Regions from separate parts of the Bacillus haynesii genome, predicted to be linked through region 2. Evidence: a T-box and tRNA genes for the amino acid it is inferred to sense, from the RefSeq annotation. Region 2 holds a T-box; the other holds one or more tRNA genes.
The links. The T-box of region 2 lies ahead of tyrS (tyrosine--tRNA ligase). A T-box ahead of a tRNA ligase gene usually reads a tRNA of that ligase, here a tRNA-Tyr.
Positions count from the first base shown of each region.

Region 1 (5,448 bases), 1.3 Mb from region 2:
TTTGAGCATGACGTATATAGGGCGATATCGCTTAATGAAGAGACAGCAGACTGTCCAAACCGCGTCAGTCCAATGGTTTTAATCCCATGTTTTTTGGCGAGTCTGACTGCATTGGCGATTTCCTGCGTTTCTCCTGAATGGGATATGGCAAACAGAACATCATGCTCGCCGGCATTGGCGATTAATGTCGCGACAAGATGCATATCACTAAAAGCAGTGGCCTTTTTATTGATGCGCAAAAATTTCTGCTGGGCATCTTGTGCGACGATTCCTGAAGCCCCGATCCCGCAAAAATGAACCGTTTCTGCGGTGATCAATATTTGAATCGCTTTTTGAAGATCTTCGTGGTCAATGTTTTCAAAGGTATCGCGAATGGCCTGAATTGAATTGCTGGTTGTTTTTTGAACGATTGAATGGAGCGGCTCCTGCGGTTCGATATCCCGGTATCCCTGATCTGACGGCTTCATTAAATCACCGGCGACCCTCATTTTTAAATCTTGAAAGCCTTTCAGCCCCAGAGATTTGCAGAGCCGTATCGCCGCCGCCCCGCTTGTCTTTGCCGAAGAGCTCACCTCTTGAATGGTGCCGTTTACGACCTCGTGAGGGTTTTTCAAAATGTATTCGGCAAGCTTTCGTTCAGATTGCGGCAATTTGTGAAGCATATTCTGAATGATTTCCAATCCTCCTGCAGCCATTGTTTCTTCCTTTCTTATTTAAGATTGTTTTTCATAAAAGGATAGGGCCTTTTCGATATCGCCTTCTGATTTCTCCAGCAGCTTTTCGGCAGCGGCCGCATCTTCGTTTGTTTTCAGCATGATGATTGCGGTTTTGACTTGGTTATTGGACTTTTCCAGTGCTTGCGCCGCCGTTTCTTTTGGAACACCTGTAACCGTTTGGATGATGCGAATCGCCCGCTCCTTTAATTTGTCATTGCTTACTTTTACGTCTACCATGAGGTTTTCATAGACTTTTCCCATTTTGATCATGGCCGCCGTTGAGATCATGTTTAAAATCATTTTATGAGCGGTTGCGGCTTTCATTCTTGTCGACCCGGCAATGACTTCAGGGCCGACGACCACTTCTATGCTGTGATCTGCCGCCTGGCTGATCGCCGAGTTTTCGTTGCATGTCAGTGATACAGTCTTGGCACCTGTTTCCTTGGCATACTTCAGGGCGCCGAGGACGTAAGGAGTCCGGCCGCTGGCAGCGATTCCGATGACGGTATCATTGTTTGAGAGGTTAACGGCTTCTAAATCCCGTCTGCCGAATGCCTCATGATCTTCAGCGCCTTCGACGGCTTGATACAAAGCTTTTTCTCCTCCCGCCATAATGCCTATGACCGACTCGGGAGATATGCTGAATGTCGGCGGGCATTCCGCTGCATCGAGTACGCCGAGCCTCCCGCTAGTACCGGCACCGATGTAAATGATCCGTCCCCCTTTCTTTAACGACCCAACGGCGTAGTCAACGGCGGTCTTAACATCTGGTAAGACTTGTTGTACAGCTTCGGCCACCGTTTTGTCTTCATCATTCATGATTTTCAACATATCGATCGTTTCTGCCTGGTGAATGCGCTTGGATCTTTCATTCCGGCGTTCGGTCGTTAAGGAACCTAAATAGCTGTTTTCCATCGACAAATCCTCCTGATCATGAAGTATATATATTTCTTAATTTTCAGTATATTAAGGATGGAATATTATTTCAATAATAAAAGATGAATATTAAAATTTTGTTTCAAAGAAGTTCTAAACATCGGATTGCCGAAATAAAATAAAGCGCAGATGAACTGCGCTTATGTCCAGGTATTACAGCTCGTCTATTTGATGTTCGGAAATCACGCGGAAGCCTTCTTTTTTCAGAAGTGCCGCAGTAACGCCGTTGCCGGCTATTTTTTGGCCTGAGAAACTTCCATCGTATATATGGCCGCTGCCGCAAGACGGGCTGTTTTCCTTCAGCACGATCGTATCAGCCTTGACTTGCCTTGCCATCTCCAATGTTTGATAAGCCCCTTTTATATACAGGTCTGTTACGTCTCTTCCCGATTGTGTCTTAATCACCGCCCTGCCGTCTAAAACATCTTCTCCCGTCCCGCCTATAATTTCGGCCGGTTCCCTTGGTGTTTGAAATCCGCCGAGCAGCTCGGGACAAGCAATCACCGCTTTTTTTTCTTCAACAAGCTTATTGATTTTCCCGACATAGCTGTGCGATCCATTATAGCGGCATTCCACCCCGGCCAGACATGAACTTACCAGTATCATTTTTCGTGTCCCCTCTCTTGCATATCAGATAGCCCTATTTTAAACAAAATTTCCGCGCTTTTCTCAATGTCTATGAATAAAAAATTTGAAAATAAAAATTTTAATTTACCCCTTTACAAATGGGGAGGAACCTGTATATAATAACTTTTGTCAGCTTTACGAGAGCTGCTTGAAACACGCTGATGGCCCGTTGGTCAAGTGGTTAAGACACCGCCCTTTCACGGCGGTAACACGGGTTCGAATCCCGTACGGGTCACCATTCTTTTTTGGACAGCACGCTGCGAATGCCGGATTTTTTAAAAGGAAGGCATGCTAAAGGCGCAACGTCCTGTTGCAACGCATGCACTTGTACGTCCTGTACTTCGGAGGATTAGCTCAGCTGGGAGAGCATCTGCCTTACAAGCAGAGGGTCGGCGGTTCGATCCCGTCATCCTCCACCATTTGTTCGGATCGGTTTTTGTCACAACCGCGCCGGTAACTGCATAAGATACCATATCATGCCGGTCTAGCTCAATTGGTAGAGCAACTGACTTGTAATCAGTAGGTTGGGGGTTCAAGTCCTCTGGCCGGCACTGTTTTTGGAGGGGTAGCGAAGTGGCTAAACGCGGCGGACTGTAAATCCGCTCCCTCAGGGTTCGGCGGTTCGAATCCGTCCCCCTCCACCATTATTGGGCTATAGCCAAGCGGTAAGGCAACGGACTTTGACTCCGTCATGCGCTGGTTCGAATCCAGCTAGCCCAGTTTTTGGACATCCTGTTCGGATGTCCTTTTTATTTTGTCTTTTTTGTATAACTATTCAAAAAAATGTCTTGTTGAGTCAATTCTGAATTGGAAGGTACAATGAAGATCTGAAAGGGGGATATCATATGTTAAAACAGCAGATTTCAATGATCGGCGTACCGATGGATCTCGGTCAGCTGAGGCGGGGAGTCGATATGGGACCGAGCGCGATTCGCTGTGCCGGTGTTAATGAACGGTTGGAAAGCCTTTGTCAGGATATTGAAGACCTCGGCGATATGACGATCGGGCAAAGAGAGGATGAGAAAGAAGGCGGGGAGCCGGCATCTGAAGAGCTGAGAAATTTGAAAGCGATTACAAAAGCGAGTGCCAAACTTGCTGAGACAGTCGATAATATCGTGGCTTCGGGAGCTTTTCCGCTCGTGCTAGGCGGTGACCACAGCATTGCGATCGGAACGCTTGCCGGCCTTGCGAAGCATTATCAAAACCTGGGTGTGATCTGGTATGATGCCCATGCCGATTTAAATACGAAAGAATCGTCTCCCTCAGGCAATATTCACGGCATGCCGCTCGCCATCAGCCTGGGAATCGGCCATGAAGGGCTGACAAGCATCTATGGAAAAGAAACGAAAATCAAAGCTGAGAACATCGTCATCATCGGTGCAAGGTCACTTGATGACGGGGAAAAAGAATTGATTCGCGACAAAGGGATCAAAGTATATACGATGCACGAAATCGACCGCCTCGGCATGACGAGGGTGATGGAAGAAACAATAGACTATTTGCGCGGCAGGACGGACGGTGTCCATCTGTCACTCGATTTAGATGCGCTTGATCCGAACGATGCGCCGGGTGTCGGAACTCCGGTAGCGGGAGGCATCAGCTACAGGGAAAGCCATTTGGCTATGGAAATGCTGGAGGAATCGAAGCTGATTACGTCCGCTGAGATTGTCGAAGTCAACCCGATATTGGATGAGAAAAACAGGACGGCGGAAGCGGCTGTAGCCTTAATGGGGTCGCTGTTTGGCGAAAAGTTGCTTTAGGTGCGGTTGAAGAGCGGCCACTTGGCTGCTCTTTTTTATGATAGAAGTCTCAACTTCATAATGTTTATGATGTATAATAATTTTAAGCTAATATTAAGCGCATGATCCCTGTCAAAGCATCTACACCCTGCCAAAAATTTGATAAACTATTTTTATGAATTTAATGAAACCTTATAAAAATCAATTCGTATACATAAAGACCGGTGAAGGCAGAGGTTAGATAAATATGGAAACAATGATTAAAAAAAGAATCAAACAGGTGAAAAAAGGCGATCGTAACGCATTTGCAGACATCGTGGATATTTACAAAGACAAAATTTATCAGCTTTGCTACCGTATGCTCGGCAATGCGCATGAGGCGGAAGATATTGCGCAGGAAGCGTTTATCAGAGCATACGTGAATATCGACAGTTTTGATATCAACCGGAAATTTTCCACATGGCTTTATCGAATCGCAACCAATTTGACCATCGATCGTATCCGTAAAAAAAAGCCGGACTATTACTTGGATGCAGAGGTGGCAGGGACTGAAGGACTGACGATGTATTCCCAGGTTGCGGCGGATGTTGCGCTTCCAGAGGATGAAGTGGTTTCTTTGGAGCTGCACAGCACCATCCAGGAAAAAATCTTAAGGCTTCCCGATAAATACAGGACGGTCATCGTATTAAAGTACATTGATGAGCTCTCACTCATTGAGATCAGTGAAATCTTGAATATTCCCGTAGGTACGGTAAAAACAAGAATACACAGGGGCAGAGAGGCTCTCAGAAAACAATTAAGGGATCTTTAAGTGGGGTGATGAAATGAGCTGTCCGGAGCATATTGTTCAGCTTATGCATAAATACCTTGACGGAGACATACTTCCGGAAGATGAAACGCGATTAAAAGAGCACCTCCAATCATGCGAAGGCTGCAGAAAGCACCTTCATGAAATGGAAAAGTCCATCGCTCTTGTCCAGAGCACGTCGCATCTTACAGCTCCGGCGAACTTTACAGCCAATGTGCTGGCGAATCTGCCGAAGGAAAAGCGGACGGTATCGATCAACAGATGGCTTAAAGCCCATCCGTTTTTAGTGGCGGCAGCTTTATTTATAATTTTAATGGGCGGCAGCTTCTTCTCCAGCTGGAAAAACGATCAGGATTTCAGCGTATCCAGCCAGCCCAATCTCGTGGTGAAAAACAACACGGTCATCGTACCTGAAGGCGAAGTTGTCAAAGGCGATGTGACCGTTAAAAACGGAAAGCTGATTATCGAGGGCAAAGTCGACGGCGATGTCACGATTGTTAATGGTGAAAAATATACGGCTTCAGCAGGACAAGTCACCGGTCAGATCCATGAGATCAACGAGGTGTTCGACTGGATCTGGTATAAGATCAAATCGACCGGAAAATCGGTTTTTGGTGTGAAG
Region 1 is NZ_CP059494.1:2,857,241-2,862,688, reverse strand. Features, by position in the region: gene H2R00_RS14060 (MurR/RpiR family transcriptional regulator) at 1-695, opposite strand, end outside; gene murQ (N-acetylmuramic acid 6-phosphate etherase) at 714-1,631, opposite strand; gene H2R00_RS14050 (2-thiouracil desulfurase family protein) at 1,806-2,258, opposite strand; tRNA gene H2R00_RS14045 (tRNA-Glu) at 2,443-2,517, shown strand; tRNA gene H2R00_RS14040 (tRNA-Val) at 2,623-2,698, shown strand; tRNA gene H2R00_RS14035 (tRNA-Thr) at 2,758-2,830, shown strand; tRNA gene H2R00_RS14030 (tRNA-Tyr) at 2,839-2,923, shown strand; tRNA gene H2R00_RS14025 (tRNA-Gln) at 2,928-2,999, shown strand; gene rocF (arginase) at 3,125-4,039, shown strand; gene sigW (RNA polymerase sigma factor SigW) at 4,266-4,829, shown strand; gene rsiW (anti-sigma-W factor RsiW) at 4,843-5,448, shown strand, end outside.
Region 1: it has a tRNA-Tyr gene. The T-box ahead of tyrS (tyrosine--tRNA ligase) is inferred to sense a tRNA for this amino acid. The anticodon was not compared.

Region 2 (5,448 bases):
GTTTTAATTTCGATTTGAGAGCCAGGAAAATGGGCTCCTGTCAGCTGGACGAACGTATGCAGCAAATCGGATTTTGTCACGATGCCGACAAGCTTTCCGTTTTTTACGATCGGGAGGCAGCCGATTTCGTGTTCAAAAAAGACGGCTGATATTTCTTCGGCAAAATCAAGCGGGTGACCGGTGATCACTTCTTTTGACATAATCAGTTCCACCGGCTTTTTTAAATCTTCGTGAGATCTGTTTTGGGCAAAAATACTCGGACTTGCTGTTTTGACGTCCCTGTCCGTGACAATGCCTATGACCGTTCCCCGTTCATTGATGACGGGAAGGTGTTTAATGCGGAATGTTCGCATGCGTTTGATCGCTTCTTCAATCGTATCCGTTCTGGAAAGTGTCACAACATCCCGTTTCATGATTTTTTCAACAATCATATTCAGGTCCCCTTTGCTCCCTTAATACATAAAACGATTGTGGAATCTGAGTCTGTCAAAACGCTCGATCGATTCCTGATTGACCTCTTTTCCGATGCGGGCCATTAAACAGTTGGCGGGATGGGAGCTGATTTCCGGATCGTCTGTCGCAAACCAGACAAGTCCTCCGGCATTCATCATCTTCTCCATCATTTTTCTGTATTCCCAAACATCTTTGTTAGTCCCCTTTAGATCCCAATGCCAGTAATATTCAGTCGTGATGATAATATATTTTTCCATCTGCGGATCCATCATGCTGACCGCAAGCAGCGTCTTCCCGACAGAGTGACCCCTGAACGCAGGAATGACTTCGATGGCTCCAAGCTCAATTAAATTTTCCATGTTTCCTTCAGACCATCTTTCAAGCGGGTCTGGATAGACATATGTCACATAGCCGACAATGGTTTGCCGGAAACGGGCGATGATGATTCGTCCTTCGGGAAGCCCTGCGATTTCGATTAATGCTTCATGTTGTTTTTGAGATGGGCGAAAGGCTGTAAGCTCGTCATGAAATTCATATTGTGCGAGTTTTTCAGGACTGATAGGACCCTCTATCAGCACGGAGCCTTTCTCGGTCTGCAATTCTTTGGCATGATAAGTTTTGTGATGCTCCACGTATCCACCGCCTTACATCTTAGTTGAAGTCTTTTATACTTAACATACCAAAATATTAAGCGTTTTCATAGGATAGAGTAGTATTTTTTAAAAATTGAGAAAATAAAAAATCTATACTATAATATATTTTGATGATCGAACAAAGGGGGATGGACATGGAATTGAAAGCGCTGCCAGCAGAAAAGGGAAATTACAACTTGAATAACTATGATGAAGCATACCGGACATTTGACTGGAAGGATGCTGAAAAACATTTTTCATGGCACAAAACGGGAAAAATCAATGCAGCTTATGAAGCGATCGACCGCCACGCTGAATCAAATCTGAAAAACAAAGTGGCATTTTACTACAAAGATCCGGTCCGCGAAGAAAAGTACACCTTCAGAGAGATGAAAAATGAAACCAATAAAGCCGGGAATGTCTTAAAGCAGCATGCCAATGTGAGAAAGGGAGACCGTGTGTTTGTTTTTATGCCGAGATCACCCGAGCTTTATTTTATTCTTCTCGGCGCTGTCAAATTGGGAGCCATTGTCGGGCCGTTATTTGAAGCGTTTATGGAAGGTGCCGTCAAAGACAGGCTTGCAAACAGCGGAGCGAAGGTTATCGTGACGACGCCGGAATTGCTTGAACGGGTGCCGGCCGATGAACTTCCGGATCTTGAATCTATCATTGTCGTTGGAGAAGGTGTAAAGGAGGAAGGACCTGTAATCGATTATTACGCGAAAGCGGCGGAAGCAGGCACTGATCTTGAGATTGAATGGATGGATCAGGAAGACGGGATGCTGCTTCACTATACATCGGGTTCAACCGGCGCGCCAAAAGGGGTTCTCCACGTCCATAAAGCGATGATTCAGCATTATCAAACAGCCAAATGGGTTCTTGATCTGCATGACGATGACATCTATTGGTGCACCGCTGATCCCGGCTGGGTCACCGGAACGGTTTACGGGATCTTCGGTCCGTGGCTGAATGGAGCAACGAATGTCGTCGTAGGCGGCAGATTCAGTCCTGAGGCATGGTACGAAACGATTGAAAAAATGGAAGTGACGGTATGGTACAGCGCGCCAACGGCTTTCCGGATGCTGATGGGTGCAGGCGACGATCTTGTGAACAAATACAATCTAAGCTCATTACGGCATATTTTAAGCGTAGGGGAGCCGTTAAATCCCGAAGTCATCAGATGGGGGCATAAAGTCTTCGGCAACCGGATTCATGATACATGGTGGATGACTGAAACAGGAGCGCAGCTCATCTGCAATTACCCGTGCATAGAAATTAAACCGGGATCAATGGGCAAGCCGATTCCCGGTGTAGAGGCTGCGATCGTCGACAACCAGGGAAATGAACTGCCTCCTTACAGAATGGGGAATCTCGCCATTAAAAAAGGCTGGCCGTCGATGATGCATTCGATCTGGAACAATCCTGAAAAATACAGCTCCTATTTTATGCCGGGTGATTGGTATGTGTCAGGCGATTCCGCCTACATGGATGAAGACGGATACTTCTGGTTCCAGGGACGGATCGACGATGTCATCATGACATCAGGCGAGCGCGTCGGCCCGTTTGAAGTCGAGAGCAAGCTTGTTGAGCATCAAGCTGTCGCTGAAGCCGGCGTCATCGGCAAACCGGATCCTGTCCGCGGTGAAATTATTAAAGCGTTCATCGCCTTGAGAGACGGTTATGAACCGTCAGATTCGTTAAAAGAAGAAATCAGGCAGTTCGTGAAACAAGGCTTGGCCGCACATGCCGCGCCAAGGGAGATCGAATTTAAGGATAAACTGCCGAAAACAAGAAGCGGAAAGATCATGAGACGCGTCTTGAAAGCATGGGAGCTGAACCTACCGGCAGGCGATCTCTCATCGATGGAAGACTGATGTCTCATTGACAATGCAAAAATATTATGTTAAAAAAGATTTAGTCGAATATTCAAAAGGTGAAGACTGAGATCAGTAGAACGCATCCTTCCCTGTCTTAGAGAGCTGATGGCCGGTGAAAATCAGCACATATGGATGGTTTGAATTACACTCATGAACCGCTTTTGCGAAAAAAGCCTTTCGGGCTTTGTGTAGCAGAAGAACGGAAGCTTTTCCGTTATCAACGAGAGTGAAAAGAGCGCGGCCATGCGTTCTTTTAAGCAGGGTGGTACCGCGATTTTTATCGTCCCTTCGTTTTTGCGAAGGGGCGTTTTATTTTTGGAAAAAAGGAGCTAATTGATGATGACACACTTACTTGATGATTTGTCCTTCAGGGGACTGATTCAGCAGCAAACCGATGAAGCAGGCTTGAGAGAACTGCTGGATTCAGAGAAAATCAGCTTATATTCCGGATTTGATCCGACAGCTGACAGTCTGCATATCGGACACCTGCTGCCGATTTTAATGCTTCACCGCTTCCAGCTGGCCGGACATCGTCCGATTGCACTCGTAGGCGGAGCAACGGGCCTGATCGGCGATCCGAGCGGAAAGAAAGCGGAGCGCACGCTGAACAATGAAGAAATCGTCCGCGAATGGTCACAGAAAATCAAAAATCAGCTTTCGCGTTTCCTTGATTTTGAAGCTGATGAGAATCCGGCGATCATGGCGAACAACTATGACTGGATCGGCAAAATGAACGTCATTGATTTTCTGCGCGATGTCGGCAAAAACTTCGGAATCAATTACATGCTTGCCAAAGATACGGTAAGCTCCCGAATCGAGACGGGCATTTCTTATACTGAATTCAGCTACATGATCCTGCAGTCTCTCGATTTCTTGAATTTGTACAGAAACAAGGAATGCAAGCTGCAAATCGGCGGAAGCGACCAGTGGGGCAATATCACATCAGGCCTCGAGCTCATCCGCAAATCCGAAGAGAATGCAAAAGCTTTCGGATTGACGATTCCGCTTGTGACAAAAGCAGACGGCACGAAGTTCGGAAAAACGGAAGGCGGCGCGATCTGGCTTGATAAAGAGAAGACGTCAGCGTATGAGTTTTATCAATTCTGGATCAATACCGACGACAGAGATGTCGTGAAATACTTAAAATACTTCACTTTCTTGTCCAAAGAAGAAATTGAAGATCTCGCTGAAAAAACAGAGACAGCGCCTGAAAAACGCGAAGCGCAAAAGCGCCTCGCCGAAGAAGTGACCGTTCTTGTACACGGCCGTGAAGCGTTTGAGCAGGCCGTCAACATCTCAAAAGCACTCTTCAGCGGAGATATCAAACAATTGACAGCTGAAGAAGTAAAAGTCGGCTTTAAAGGGGTTCCTTCACTCGAGCTCGAGAAAGCGGATGAACTTCCTCTTGTTGAGATACTCGTCCAATCAAAGCTGTCTCCGTCTAAACGCCAGGCGCGCGAAGATATCACGAATGGCGCGGTATACGTTAACGGAGAGCGCCGCACCGATGTTGCGGACGTCCTCACCGGCGACGACCGCATCGAAGGACAGTTTACCGTCATTCGCCGCGGTAAAAAGAAATACTTCCTGCTGACTTATAAGTAATCAAAAAACTCTTGCCAAACGGCAAGGGTTTTTTTGTGTCAACATGTTTCATGTATGTTCATTCAGGAAATGTCAAAAATATAGATGTAATAGGTAAAGCGTTTCCATCGTTGAAGAGGGAGGAATGTAGCATGAACCTGTTCATTGCAGCCAAAGAAAAATTTATGGAAGATTACCACAAGCAGCTGGAAACGGAACGAAAACAAGAGGCGCAGCAGTCAGCTGACGGATACAATCAATTGAATCAGACGGAAAATGCAGCAAAGCGGCTGAAGTAGAGGGTCTTTAGGGCCCTCTTTTTTATAAAAAAAGCGGACGGCTGATTCTTCACACGCCCGTTTTATTAATAACGATCGACAGTTTATAATTTGCATGATGGTTTAAGTCTGTTAAAAATTGATCCAACAGTTGATTTGACGGAAACTTGCATTCGAGAAGATAACAGCCGTCCCCGCTGATTTTATAGTTTTGAATGATGTATTTCTGCTGTGCTTTGATAAACGAAAGATAAGGCTTATGGTAAGTGCTTTTTGTATAGATATTGATAAAAGCGTGAATAAAACACCCGAGTTTGACTTGATTCACTTTTATGGTATAACCTTCAATCACTCCTTGATCCTCTAATTTTGCAACCCTTGATGAAGCCGCCTGGCCTGTCAAATGAACTTTCTCTCCTAATTCCTTCATGGTCATCCGGCTGTTTTTTGATAATTCCTCTATGATTTGCCTGTCTGTATGATCGAGCATTTCATCAAATCCTCTCAAAAGAACGTTTTTCAAAAATCAAGTCAAACGCTAAAAAGACTTGACTATATCTATTTAAATGATGATCGGTCATAGTATAAACTAATCGTAAATAAAAGGAAAGGCATGATAACCAT
Region 2 is NZ_CP059494.1:4,197,940-4,203,387, forward strand. Features, by position in the region: gene H2R00_RS20890 (acetoin utilization AcuB family protein) at 1-431, opposite strand, end outside; gene H2R00_RS20895 (GNAT family N-acetyltransferase) at 453-1,085, opposite strand; gene acsA (acetate--CoA ligase) at 1,241-2,959, shown strand; T-box leader at 3,013-3,253, shown strand; gene tyrS (tyrosine--tRNA ligase) at 3,302-4,567, shown strand; gene H2R00_RS20910 (hypothetical protein) at 4,699-4,845, shown strand; gene H2R00_RS20915 (Lrp/AsnC family transcriptional regulator) at 4,895-5,314, opposite strand; gene H2R00_RS20920 (MBL fold metallo-hydrolase) at 5,447-5,448, shown strand, end outside.